DNA from 2 places in the Sinomonas terrae genome. Region 2 is predicted to be linked to the other one. Evidence: riboswitches for the same ligand, from Rfam matches in the RefSeq annotation. Region 2 holds a riboswitch; the other holds the start of a gene.

Region 1 (6,695 bases), 4.0 Mb from region 2:
GGCCGCCCACGCCATAGTGCAGCTCCTCACCGCGGGCCACACCGTGCGGACGACGCTGCGCTCGCCGGACCGCCGGCCCATCGTCGAAAGGATGCTCGCAAACGCGGGAGCGCCCCACCAGGAGCGGGTCGCATATCTCACGGCGGACCTCAGGGCTGGCGGCGGCTGGGGCGAGGCCGCACGGGGGGCTGACTATGTGCTCCACGTCGCCTCTCCCTTCCCGAGCAGGCAGCCGAGGGACGAGAACGAGCTGATCGGACCTGCGCGCGACGGCGCGGGACGGGTTCTGCGGGCCGCGCGCGACGCCGGTGTGCAGCGCGTCGTGCTCACGTCGTCGTTCGCCGCGGTGGGCTACGGGCACCTCGACAGGCAGCACGTCTTTGACGAGAACGACTGGACGGACCCGAGCGCTCGCGGGATCAGCCCGTACGTCAAGTCGAAGACGATCGCCGAGCGGGCCGCGTGGGACTTCGTCGAACGCGAGGGCGGGATCGAACTCGCCGTCGTGAACCCGGTCGGGATCCTTGGGCCCGTCCTCGGCCCCCACCTATCGAGCTCCATCCGGATCATCTCGACTCTCCTGAGCGGCCAGCTCCCCGCCGCTCCGCCCATGTGGCTGAACATCGTCGACGTACGCGACGTCGCCGACCTCCACCTTCGGGCGATGACGGATCCCGAAGCTGCCGGCCAGCGCTTCCTCGCCGTCGCGGGTGAGCCGATCTCCTTCCACGAGATCGCGCTCACGTTGCGGGAGGCCCTCGGTCCGGCGGCCTCGAAGGTGACCACCCGCACGGCGCCGGCCTGGGTGTTCAAGGCGCTCGCCGTCGTCGTGCCTCCCGTTCGGGAGATTTCAGCGCAGCTCAACGTGGTTCGGGCTGCGAGCAATGAGAAGGCGCGCCGTGTGCTCGGCTGGGAACCGCGCTCGAACGAGGAGGCGGCCGTCGCGTGCGCGGAGAGCCTCCTGCGGCAGGGAATCGTCCGCACGCGATGAGCGAATCCGTGGACCGCCCGAACCTGCTCTTCATCCTCTCCGACGACCATGCTCCGCATGCCATCTCCGCCTACGGGAGCAGGGTCAACACGACGCCGGCCATCGATCGGATCGGCAGGGAGGGCGCGCTCCTCGGCTCGGTCTACTGCACGAATGCGATCTGCAGTCCCTCGCGCGCCACGATCCTCACGGGGACGTACAGCCACATCAATGGGGTGCCTGGGATCTTCGCGGAATTCGATTACCGAGTGCCCACGTTCGTCGACGTCCTCCACGATTCCGGGTATGCGACGGCGCTCTATGGCAAGTGGCATCTCGGGGAGTCCTCCGGCGCTCGGCCACGGGGTTTCGACGACTGGCTCGTCTTCCCCGGCCAGGGGGAGTACCTCGACCCCGTCATGATCGGGCCCGACGGCGAACGGCGGTTCACCGGGTACGCGACCGATCTCGTGACGGACCTCGCGCTCGACTGGCTCATCAACCGTGATCCGGGGCGCCCCTTCGCGCTCATGGTGCACCACAAGGCGCCCCACCGGCCCTGGATCCCGGACGAGCGGCACCGTGACCTGTTCCCGGTCGGCTCGATACCCGAGCCGGAGACGTTCGACGACGACCACGCGACCTTGGCGGAATGCGTTCGGTCTGTGCGGATGAGCATCGCCGACGATCTCACCGAGGAGGACGTCAAGGAGCCGACGCCGCCGGAGTTAGAGGGACCGGAGCACAGCGGGGAGCGGGCGCGGTGGAAGTACCAGCGGTACATGCGGGACTACCTCCAGTGCGTCCAGGCGCTCGACGACGGCGTCGGCCGCCTGCTCGAATACCTCGACGCACAGGGGCTCGCCGAGGACACGATCGTGGTGTACTGCTCGGATCAGGGCTTTTTCCTGGGCGACCACGGCTGGTTCGACAAGCGACTCATGTTCGAGCAGTCCCTCCAGATGCCTCTGCTCATGCGGTGGCCTGCCGAGATTCCGGCGGGGAGCAGGTGCGACGCGATCATCACGAACGCCGACTTCGCCGCGACGTTCCTCGACTTCTGCGGCCTCGATCCCGGCTCTGCCCTGCCCACTGCGCAGGGGCGCTCGTTCCGCCCGCTCCTGCGAGGCGAGCACGTGCCGGACTGGCCGGAGTCCATGTACTACCGCTACTGGGAGCATCGCGACCCGAGCCATCACGTCCCCGCGCACTACGGCGTCCGAACGCGCACGCACAAGCTGATCCACTACTACTGTGACGGCTTGGGCGTGCCGGGCGCCTCGCTCGAGCGGGAGCCGAGCGAGTGGGAGCTCTTCGACCTCGAGGCCGACCCTCACGAGCTCGTCAACGTGATCGCGGACCCGAGCAACGCGTCGGTGCTCGCGGAGCTCCGGGATGAGCTCGACCGACTGCAGGAGTTCTACGGGGATAGGCCATATGAGGGGCCGGAGACACCCAACCCAAAGTGGGGCGGCGCGTAAAAGCTCACCCCACCCCCGCCCCCGCTCTATCCGTTTCGGGTACGCCAACTCCCGCCCCTGGTCGTTTCGGGTACGCCAACTCGCGCCCGTGGTCGTTTCGGGTACGCCAACTCGCGCCCGTGGTCGTTTCGGGTACGCCAACTCCCGCCCCTGGTCGTTTCGGTACGCCAACTCCCGCCCGTGGTCGTTTCGGGTACGCCAACTCCCCATCTCGAAGGGCGAGGACGACGACGAAGCTCGCCACCCGTCGTCGTCGGTCCCCTCGATTTCAGGTAGGCGCAACCGAAAGGGGCGTGAGAAGGATTAGCTGTTCCCGAAAGGCCAAATGAGGGGAGTTGGCGCTCCCGAAAGGACCAAACGAGGGGGATATCTGTACCCGAAACGGCAAAAGAGGGGTGGTTTCTGTACCCGAAACGGGAGGGGGTGGGGGCGAGTGTGAAGCGCCGTTACATGGCAGTTGCCGCGGTTAACCGGTTTCTAGAAAACTGGCATCCAGAATCAAGAGTTCCGGTGACAAGCCCTGGCTGATCGGACGGCAACCCTCCTGCTGTAGTGGGGTGCTCCAGGTGAGGATTCGACGATGCCGGGTTCCGGCGTCGTAAGTATGGCGCCTGCGAGCCGCGGTGCCGCGACCGAGAAAGACCACCATGGCTACTCTGCTCCAGAGCGGGACCGTCCAGCTCGGCGAGACCCTGCGCGCCAAGCGGCGCGTCCTCTCCTCCGCATTCGTCGGGACCACGATCGAGTGGTACGACTTCTACCTCTACGGCACGGCGTCCGCACTCGTCTTCGGAAAGCAGTTCTTCCCGGGCGTGTCACCCGTCGTCGGCATCCTTGCCTCGTTCGCGACCTACGCCGTCGGCTTCATCGCCCGGCCGCTCGGCGGCGTCATCTCCGGCCACCTCGGCGACCGCATCGGGCGGAAGGCGCTGCTCGTGTGGTCGCTCCTCATCATGGGCGCGTCGTCGTTCTTCATCGGCCTCCTGCCGAACTACTCGGCCATCGGCCTGCTCGCCGTGGTCGGTCTCGTCACGCTCCGCCTCATCCAAGGCCTCTCCGCGGGAGCTGAGTGGGGTGGCTCCGCCCTCCTCTCGGTCGAGCACGCGCCGCCGGCCCGGCGCGGCCTCTTCGGATCGTTCACCCAAGTGGGTTCGGCGGCAGGGATGCTGCTCGCGACGGCGACCTTCGCCGTCATCCAAGGCGTGCTGACGTCCGAGCAGTTCCAGGCGTTCGGCTGGCGCATCCCGTTCCTGCTCTCCGGCGTGCTGGTGGCGATCGGGCTGTGGATCCGTCTCGGCGTCAAGGACGCGGAGGAGTTCACCGAGCTCCGCGAGAAGGAGCGCGTCGCGGAACACCCGGTCCGGCGGGCTCTGCGCGAGCATCCGCGTGGCATTTTCGTGACGATCGGCCTGCGCCTCGTCCAGCCCGCGCTCTACAGCCTCCTCACCGTCTACATGCTGGGCTACCTCAAGACCCGGCGCGGCGACACCGGCGAGGCCCTGACGGCCGTGCTCATCGTCTCCGCGGTCGGCCTCATCTCTGGACCGTTCTGGGGGTGGCTCTCCGACCGCATCGGCCGGCGCGGCATGGCTGTGGCGAGCGCGATCAGTATCGCCGTCTTCATCTGGCCGTTCTTCTGGTTCCTCGACCACGGCTCCCTCGCACTCCTCCCCATCGTGCTGCTGCTGCCCATGAACGTGCTGCATGACGCAATCTACGGACCGCAGGCGGCGTGGTTCGCCGAGCAGTTCCCGGTCGATCTCCGCTACAGCGGCGTCTCCTTCGGCTATCAGGCCGGCACGGTCCTCTCGGGCGGGATCACGCCGTTCGTCGCGGCGGCGCTGCTCGAGGCCGGAGGCGGCCAGCCGTGGCTCATCTGCGGCTTCTTCGTCCTGCTCGCGGCGCTCTCGACCGTTGCCGCGCTCGCTGCCAAGGACCCGGTTCGGACCGCTCGAAAGGAACTCCAGTGACCAAGCCCCTGCTCCTCAACGCCTTCGAGATGCTCGTGCCGGTGCACCAGTCGCCCGGGCTCTGGCGCCATCCCGACTCGCAGGCCAGCCGGTTCGCCGAACTCGGCTACTGGACGGACCTCGCTCGCACCCTCGAGGCCGGTGGGTTCCATGGCATCTTCTTCGCCGACGTGCTCGGCCAGTACGACGTCTATGGCGGCAGCGCCGACGAGGCCGTGCGCGGCGGAGTGCAGTATCCGACCCTGGACCCCCTGCTCATCGTCTCGGCGCTCGCCGCCGCAACGGAGCGGCTCGGCTTCGGTGTGACGGCCTCGGTCACGTACGAGCAGCCGTATCTCCTCGCCCGCAAGTTCGGCACGCTCGATCACCTCACGCAAGGCCGCATCGGCTGGAACATCGTGACCTCCTACCAGGAGTCAGCGGCGCGCAACCTCGGGCTCGGCCGCCAGCTCCCGCATGACGAGCGCTACGACCGCGCCGAGGAATTCATGGACGTCGTCTACAAGCTGTGGGAGGCATCGGCCGACGACGACGCGGTGCGGGCCGACGTCGAATCGAACGTTTTCGTCGACCCGGCTCGCGTACGCGGGATCGGGCACTCCGGCGCGGGCTACAGCGTCCCCGGGCCCGCACTCGTCGGGCCCTCCCCGCAGAGGACGCCGTTGCTGTTCCAAGCGGGCGCTTCGTCCCGGGGCAAGGCGTTCGCGGCGAAGCACGCGGAGGCGGTCTTCTTCTCGAGCTCGACGCCGGCCCAGGCACGGAAGTTCATCGAGGGGCTGTGCGCTGAGCTTTCGGCCGTGGGCCGGGCCGCCGACTCGGTCAAGGTCTTCAACCTTGCAACGGTCATCGTCGCCGAGACGGATGAGGCCGCCGCGGCCAAGCTCGCCGAATACGAGTCCTACGTGGACACCGACGCCGCCCTTGCGCTGTTCGCGGGCTGGACCGGCATCGACCTCTCGGGTCTCGACCAGGACGCTCCGCTCGAATACATCACGAGCGACGGCAACCAGTCCGCGCTCGCCCAGTTCACCACCCTCGATCCTGAACGAGAGTGGACCCTGCGCGAGGTCGCGAAGTTCGTCTCGATCGGCGGGAGGGGACCCGTGATCGTCGGTTCGCCGACAACGATCGCCGACGAGCTCGAGCGCTGGGTCGAGGAGGGCGGTGTGGACGGCTTCAACCTCACCTCCGCTGTGCGGCCGGCCGATCTGCTCGAGTTCGCACGCCTCGTCTCGCCCGAGCTGCGACGGCGTGGCCTGCTCGCCGACGCACCCGCGGGCGCGACCTTCCGGGAGACGATCCTGGGAGCCGGACCACGCCTCGCGTCCGATCACCCGGGCTTGCGCGCGGCGGGGGTTGCCGCGGGGGTCTAGCTCATGAGCTCACCGACTTGCGCTCGTACACCGCGCGGGACCAGAAGTAGCCGAGCGCGACGAACACCGCGCACCAGGCGAGTGACGCCAAGCCGTAGCGCGCGTCGGGCCCTTGCCCGGCGAGCAGGCTGCGGGTGGTTTCGATGAACGGGGTGAACGGCTGCGCGTCGGCGAACCATTGCAGCCACCCCGGCATCGAGGCCGTGGGTACGAAGCCGCTTCCGAGGAAGGGGAGGAGCGTGAAGATCATCGGAGTGTTGCTGGCACTCTCGACGGTCTTGCTGCTCATCCCCATCGCGACCGCCACCCAAGACACCGAATAGCAGACCAAGGCAAGGAAGGCGACGAGCACAAGCCACGCGAGCGGCCCGGCGCCGGGCCGCAGGCCCATGAGCAGCGCGACGCCCATGACGACGGCGAGGCACAGCAGCCCCTGGACGGTGTTGCCGAGGACGTGTCCGTTGAGGACAGCCGCCCGCGAGATCGCCATGGAGCGGAACCGCGCGACGATGCCTTCGGTCATGTCCTGAGCGATCCCGATGGACGCACCGTTGGCGATCCCGGCAACGCCGATGAGGAGGATGCCGGGGACGACGTAGGCGAGGTACTCCTGGCTCGCACCTTGCCCGCCTCCGGGCAGCCCCGCGCCGAGCATGCCGCCGAAGACGTAGACGAACAGCAGCAGAAGCAGCACCGGGATCCCGATGACGAACACCGTGAGGCCCGGGTAGCGCAGCATGTGGAGCAGATTGCGGCGGAACATCGTCGCCGAATCGGCGGCGGTGGAAGCGATGGCGGTCATTGTTCCTCCCCGGTGATGAAAGCGGTCGCGGACGCGGCTACGGAGGTGGGCGCGGCGTCGTCGGACGACGACGGGCTGCCGGTGAGCGCGAAGAAGACG
Region 2 (6,695 bases):
TTCCCGGTGGTGCGCCTCGGCGTCGTCGACGTCCTCGCGACCTCCCTTGAGGTGCAGGGCCTCTTCGACCTGCCGATCGCTGAGCTCCGCGAGGCCCACGAGGGAACGCTGCCGAAGTACTTCGGCTAGACCCATGCGAGGCTGAAATGCCCCGCCTTCTGGACTTCTCCCCCCGCTGTAGCGGCGGGCGCGGTCCGAAAGGCGGGGCTTTCTCGTAGGAGCGACGGCGGCGATGGTGCTCGGGATCCTCGGCCTTGCCCTCGGGAGCCCAAACCGGCGGGCGATCGCCGGATTCGTCCTTGGCTGCGTCCAGTTCGTGCTGCTCTTCTTCGGCTACGGGGTCCTGTGGTGAGGCCTTAGTCCTCGCTGTGGAGTTCCCTCCGGCGGGCGCTCAGGAGGTCGACCTCCGGGCGCCCTGCCACGAAGCGTTCGACGGCGTCGAGCACCTCGACAGCGTGCGCGCGATCCGCCGACACCAGGGCGGCGCCGATCGAGGCCCGTCTGTGGAGATCCTGACTGCCCACCTCGGCGGCCGAGACCTCGAACCGCCGCCTGAGCTCGCCGACGATGGGGCGGACGACGGCGCGTTTCTCCTTGAGCGAGTGCACGTCGCCGAGGAGGATGTCGAACTCGATCCACGCGATCCACATGCGGCCATTCTTCCCTTGCGGGGCGGAGTTGGCGTACCCGAAACAGCTAGGGCGGTGAGTTGGCGTACCCGAAACAACCAGGGCGGTGAGTTGGCGTACCCGAAACAGCTAGGGGTTAGAGGACGCCGAGGCGGGCCAGACGGCGTCGGGCCGCGGCCTCGCTCGGTCCGGTGGTGCCGAGCGCGAGGCCGACGACGCCGAGCGTCACCTGCGCGGCCTGCCGAGGCGGGAGCAGGCTCCGGCGCAGCGACGAGCGGTCCATGCCGAGCAGCTCGAGGGAGCGGTCCGGCATAGAGTCGACGGCGGCGGCGAAAAGCCTGCGGTACCCGGCCACGAGCAGCGGGTCAAGCGGCAGGTTCCGGAGAAAGCCGACCACCTCGTCAAGGTGCGCGCTGTGGGTGAGGCGCACGCCGTCGTCGTACGCTGCTAACTGTTCACGCAGGGCGGCCGCGGACCGCGGCGGCTCCGCGACTCCCATGAGTTCGCCGGCCACGGCCCACTCGCGGACGTACTGATCCGCCAAACCGGCAGGCAGGGGTCCATGGACGTATTCGTACGCTCCGAGGAACGCGTCCGTGAACGCAAGATGCACCCAGGCGAGGAGCTCGGGATCGTTCGCTGAGTAGTCCCGCTCCGTCCCACGGCCGTCGACGTACCGGCCCACGACCGGCTCGTGCCGGCGCCGCACGTGCTCACAGGCGCGGCGCGCCGCGGCCGTGTCGCCATAGGTGACCGTGAAGACCCACCGGATGGTGTGCGCGATCCGCGCGAGCGGCTCGTCCTGATAGTACGAATGGTCGACGACGCCGGCGAGCACCCCGGGATGCAGGGCCTGGGTGAGGAGCGCGCGGATCCCGCCGATTATGGGGGTCATGCCGCCGTGCACTCGCCAAGTGACGGAGTCGGGCGCGAAGTAGCCCGCGTCCTCGCCGTCCTCAAGCGCGAGCTCCCACGCCGGGATGCCCTCCGACTGGCCGGAGAAAGTGAAGCTCAGACGGCGGCGAAGCGGCGAAAGAACATCAATGCTCACCTATCAAGCGTCGCGCACGCAGCTCACGCGGGCAACGCCGTTCCGCGCCGGGACGAGGGCGCCCTCGTCCCGGCTGCGGGCGGTGGGGCTATTTGCCCCAGTAGACGTGATTGGTCAGGGGACGGAAGCTCTCCGGATCCGAGACGCTCACTGCCTCGCCGATCAGGATCACGTGGTCCCCCGCGTCCACCCGCTGCCAGAGCCGACACTCGATGCGCGGGACCTCAGCGGCCACGATGGGCGAGCCCAGCACGCCCGGCTCCCAGGCCAGTCCCGCAAACTTCTCCGTCCCCTTCGCCACGAATCGCTGCACGAGCTCGCGGTCCGACTCGGACAGGATGTGCACGGCGAAGTTGTCGGTCGTGTTCCACACATCGAATGACGACGAACGCTTGTCCACGGCCCATGAGACGAGGGCGGGCTCGAGGCTGACCGACGTGAACGAGTTGCTCACGAGGCCTGCCAAGGTGCCTTCGCTCTGGGTCGTGATGACCGAGATGCCCGTGGCCCAATGCCCCATGGCGCGGCGAAGTTCCGCCCCGGTGACGGCCTGGCCCACGGATGTGATGGTCATGGCGTTCCTCCAGCAATCGGCCGGACACCCGCTTCCGGGCGCCGTACTTGCCGCGGACGTTCGCCGCGACCGGATCCTCATCTGGGGCACCCCACTACGGGAGAGGGTTGCCGCCCGGCCAGCCAGAGCTTTCCGCCGGGACTCTTGATCCTGTTATTCAGCCTACGGAACGCTTCTTTGGGCAGTAAAGCGCGTCCGTAACACGGACACACAACTTAGTGGTCGTCCAGCCGTGACTTTGCGTGACGTTCTGTTGCGTGCGAGGCTTTGGCGGCTGGACTGCGGCGGGCGTTTAGTGGAGGCATCCCACCCTTCAAGGAGTTCCCTCATGACCGCTGCCACCCCTGATCGCATCGCCTTCTGGGAGGACGCCGCGCGTCGACTCGAGTGGGCCGAGCCGTGGCACACCGCGCATTCATGGACTCCCGCCGACCTCCGGGCGAGCACTCCCCCCGAGATCCGGTGGTTCGACGGCGGCAAGCTCAACGCCGCCGTGAACTGCGTGGACCGGCACGTCGCGGCGGGCCGCGGCGAGAAGGTCGCGCTGTGCTTCGAGGGCGAGCGGGGCGACCGGCTCACCGTGACGTATGCGGACCTCGAGCGGCGCGTGGCTCAGGCCGCCAACGCGCTCGAAGCGCTGGGCGTGCGGAAGGGGGATCGCGTCGTGGTCTATCTCCCGGTGCTCGTCGAGACGGTGGTGATCACGCTCGCCTGTGCGCGCATCGGCGCGGTGCATTCGCTCGTGTTCGGCGGCTTTTCCGCGGAGGCGCTGCGGTTCCGGGTCGAGGACACGGGGGCGAAGCTGCTCGTCACCACCGACGGCCAATTCCGACGCGGCCAAGCGGTGCCCGTCAAGGACAATGCGGACGCGGCCGTCCGCGGGGGTGCCGCGGCAAGGGACAACGCGATCGAGCACGTCCTCGTGATCCGCCGCACGGGCTCGGACATCGCATGGACGCCGGGGCGGGACGTGTGGTGGCACGAGCTCGTGGACGCCCAGCCGTCGGAGCACGAGGCCGAGGCGTTCGATGCCGAAACCCCGCTCTTCATCATGTACACCTCCGGGACGACGGGGAAGCCGAAGGGCCTCGTCCACACGACCGGCGGCTACCTTACGCAGGCGTCGTGGAGCCACGAGTTCCTGTTCTCCAATCCCGACCCGGCCCTCCGCGCCGCCGACGTCCACTGGTGCACCGCCGACCTCGCCTGGGTCACGGCCCACACCTACGAGATCTACGGCCCGCTCTCGAACGGTTTCACGCAGGTCATCTTCGAGGGCACGCCCAACACTCCGCATCCGGGGCGGCATTTCGAGATCATCCAGCGGTACGGCGTTACGAGCTACTACACGGCGCCGACCTTGGTGCGCTCGCTCATGGGCTGGTTCCCGGACGGCGTGCCCGCCGAGTACGACTTCTCCTCCATTCGGGTGCTCGGCACCGTGGGCGAGGCCGTGAACCCGGAGGCGTGGCGGTGGCTTCGCTCGAACCTGGGGCGCGACTCCGGCGGGGACGTTGCCGGCGGCGTCCCCATGGTCGACACGTGGTGGCAGTCCGAGACTGGCGCAACCGTGCTATCACCTCGGCCCACCGACGCGACGTTCAAGCCCGGGTGTGCTACAAGGGCGCTGCCGGGGCTCGCTACGGACATCGTGGACGACGACGGCGCCCGCGTCCCGCCCGGAGTCCAGGGCAACATCGTGGTCACCGAGAGCGGACCCGCGATGGCGCGGACGGTCTGGGGGAACCCGCGCCGCTGCCTCGACTCGTACTGGCGCAAGTACGCGGCGCAGGGCTGGTTCCTCGCAGGCGACGGGGCGAAGTTCGACGACGACGGCGACACCTGGATCCTCGGGCGCACCGATGACGTGCTCAACGTCTCGGGCCACCGCATGTCGACCATCGAGATCGAATCGGCGCTCGTCTCGCATCCAGCCGTCGTCGAAGCGGGCGTGTGCCCTGTCGCGGACGCTACGACCGGGCACGCCATCGCGGCCTTCGTCGTGCTCACGGCCGACGCCGCCACGAGCGAGAACGGCTCCGTCGCGGATGCATTGCGCGCCCACGTCGCGAAGGAGATCGGGCCGATCGCGAAGCCGCGCGACGTCGTCGTCGTTCCCGACGTCCCCAAGACGCGCTCCGGGAAGATCATGCGCCGGCTGCTCACGCAGCTCTTCGAGGGCAGCGCGCTCGGCGACACGACGAGCCTGCAGAACGAGCCGTGCATCGCCGAGATCGAGAAGGTCCTCGCGGCGCGCTGACCACTCGTGGGTCAGGATCTGGCCACTCGTGGGACAGGATCTGGCCGCTCGTGGGGTAAGAAGTGCCCACTCGTGGGGTAAGAAGTGCCCACTCGCCGATCCCTCCCGACGAGCGGCCACATCCCCCCGACGAGTGGCCACTTCCCGACCGACGAGTGGCCACATCCCCACCGACGAGCGGCCACATCCCGACCGACGAGCGGCCACATCCCTCCCGACGAGTGGTCAGCTTGCCGTCGGCGAGGAGCTGCCCGCGTGGGCGTGGGGGCGCGGGGACAGCCTCGGGCTGCTCCGGCGCGTGAGGTACCGCAGGGTGCGGTCCCGATCCGTCGCCTCGGTGAGGTCGTGCAATCGCGCGACTAGCAGATCGGCGGGGCCGATCAGCCCAAGGTAGGCACCGGCGTCGTCCATCACCGCAGCGTCAGCTGCCCCGGACCGCGCAAGGACGTACGCCGCATGCCGCACGGTGTCGCGTGGATGGAGCACCGGCGCGCCCTCCGGGAGCTGCACTGCGGGCGTGCGCATGATGTCCTCGCAGAAGAAGGTCTCAAGCGGGTCGGTCGTGTAATCGCGGGTCAGGTGGAGCCCGCGGCGGGCGATCTTCTCTGTCAGGACCGAGCGGCGCAGCAGCAGGACGGACACCCCATACGCGACAACGGACGTGATGAGCAGCGGGAGCGCGACGGCCCACGCGTGGGTCAGCTCGAGCGTGAAGACGACGCCGGTGAGCGGCGACCGCATGACCCCGCCGACGACGGCGGTCAGGCCGAGCAGCGCCCAGAACCCGGGGATGACGCTCGGGAGCACGAGCCCGGCGGCGGCGCCGAGCGCTCCGCCGATCATGAAGATCGGCGCGAGGACGCCGCCCGAGGTGCCGCTGCCCAGCGACAGCGACCAGATGAGCGTCTTGACGACGAGGATGCCGACGATGAGGCCCGTCGTCGCCTGGCCTGTGAGCAGTTGGTCGATGACGTCGTAACCCACGCCGAGGGCGCGCGGCTCGATGAGGCCACCCGCACCGATGATGAGTCCGCCGATCGCGGGCCACCACATCCAGTGGATTGGGAGGCGGGAGAACGTGTCCTCCGCGCGGTACACGAGCCAGGTCGCGCCGGCGGCGACGATCGCACCGCTGATGCCGACGACGGCGGCCAACGCCTCGATGCCCGGAGTGAGATGGAGGCCAGTGGTTGCCACGGGGAAGATCGGTGCGCTGCCGAGGATAACGCTCCGGACCACGGTCGAGACCGCGACGCCGGAGGCAACCGGGATGAAGCTGCGTGGGCGCCACTCGAACAGGAGCAGCTCGACCGCGAGGAGGATGGCCGCGAGCGGTGAGTTGAACGTTGCGGCCATGCCGGATGCGGCGCCCGCGACGAGAAGGGTCTTGCGTTCGTCCGCCGTGAGGTGGAGGTGCTGGGCGAGGATCGAGCCGATCGCCCCGCCCGTCATGATGATGGGCCCTTCCGCGCCGAACGGGCCGCCCGAGCCGATGCTGATGGCTGCCGAGATCGGCTTGAGCACGGCAACCTTGGGATCGACCCGGCTGCCGCCGATGAGGATCGATTCGATGGCCTCGGGCATGCCATGACCTCGGATCTTCTCCGAGCCGAAGCGCGCCATGAGGCCGATCACGAGCCCGCCCGCGACGGGCAGCAGGAGCATCTGCCACCAGGGGTGCCCACCCCCGACCGCGATGAGGCTCGTCGAGACTCTCCCGTAGAAGAAGAGGTTGGTGGCGAGGCCGATGAGGCGCAGGAGGGCCCAGGCCGCGAGCGCCCCGAACGCGCCGACGGGGAGCGCGAGGGCCGCGACGAGAATCATGCGCTTGTCCACGGAGAAGTCGCTCAGCTCGTGGCCACGATGCGTCGTCATGCGACCACCGCCCTGCTCAGCGAGGTAGCCGAAAGGTGCTCGTGGAGCGCGCCGAGTCCCGCGGCGAGATGCTCGCGCTGCCCCGGCTCGAGGTGTGCGAGCGCCTCCCGGAACTCCTCATCGCGCCGGCGGAGGACCGCCTCGACCGCGCCGTTCCCGGCTTCCGTCAGGGAGAGCAGCACGAGGCTCCGGTTCTCGGCCGACTGCGTGCGCTGCACGTACCCTCCCGTGCTGAGCCGGTCCGCCAAGCGGGTCACCGAGGATCCGGAGACCCCGAGGATGTGGGCCAGCGCACCACTTGGCACG

Evidence for each region. A riboswitch is a leader RNA that binds a small molecule or an ion and turns the genes downstream of it on or off. The one in region 2 is predicted to bind S-adenosylmethionine.
Region 1: it holds a riboswitch for S-adenosylmethionine, as region 2 does, so the genes downstream of both, L0M17_RS00190 (MFS transporter) here and L0M17_RS18525 (flavin reductase family protein) in region 2, are expected to answer to the same signal.

The regions. Positions count from the first base shown of each region.
Region 1 covers NZ_JAKZBV010000001.1:41,566-48,260, forward strand. The annotation lists gene L0M17_RS00180 (SDR family oxidoreductase) at 1-991, shown strand, start outside; gene L0M17_RS00185 (sulfatase family protein) at 988-2,451, shown strand; SAM riboswitch class IV at 2,948-3,062, shown strand; gene L0M17_RS00190 (MFS transporter) at 3,099-4,421, shown strand; gene L0M17_RS00195 (LLM class flavin-dependent oxidoreductase) at 4,418-5,794, shown strand; gene L0M17_RS00200 (ABC transporter permease) at 5,796-6,596, opposite strand; gene L0M17_RS00205 (ATP-binding cassette domain-containing protein) at 6,593-6,695, opposite strand, start outside.
Region 2 covers NZ_JAKZBV010000001.1:4,003,321-4,010,015, forward strand. The annotation lists gene purL (phosphoribosylformylglycinamidine synthase subunit PurL) at 1-129, shown strand, start outside; gene L0M17_RS18515 (DUF503 domain-containing protein) at 357-650, opposite strand; gene L0M17_RS18520 (oxygenase MpaB family protein) at 766-1,680, opposite strand; gene L0M17_RS18525 (flavin reductase family protein) at 1,769-2,254, opposite strand; SAM riboswitch class IV at 2,293-2,404, opposite strand; gene acs (acetate--CoA ligase) at 2,550-4,514, shown strand; gene L0M17_RS18535 (chloride channel protein) at 4,740-6,389, opposite strand; gene L0M17_RS18540 (MarR family winged helix-turn-helix transcriptional regulator) at 6,386-6,695, opposite strand, start outside.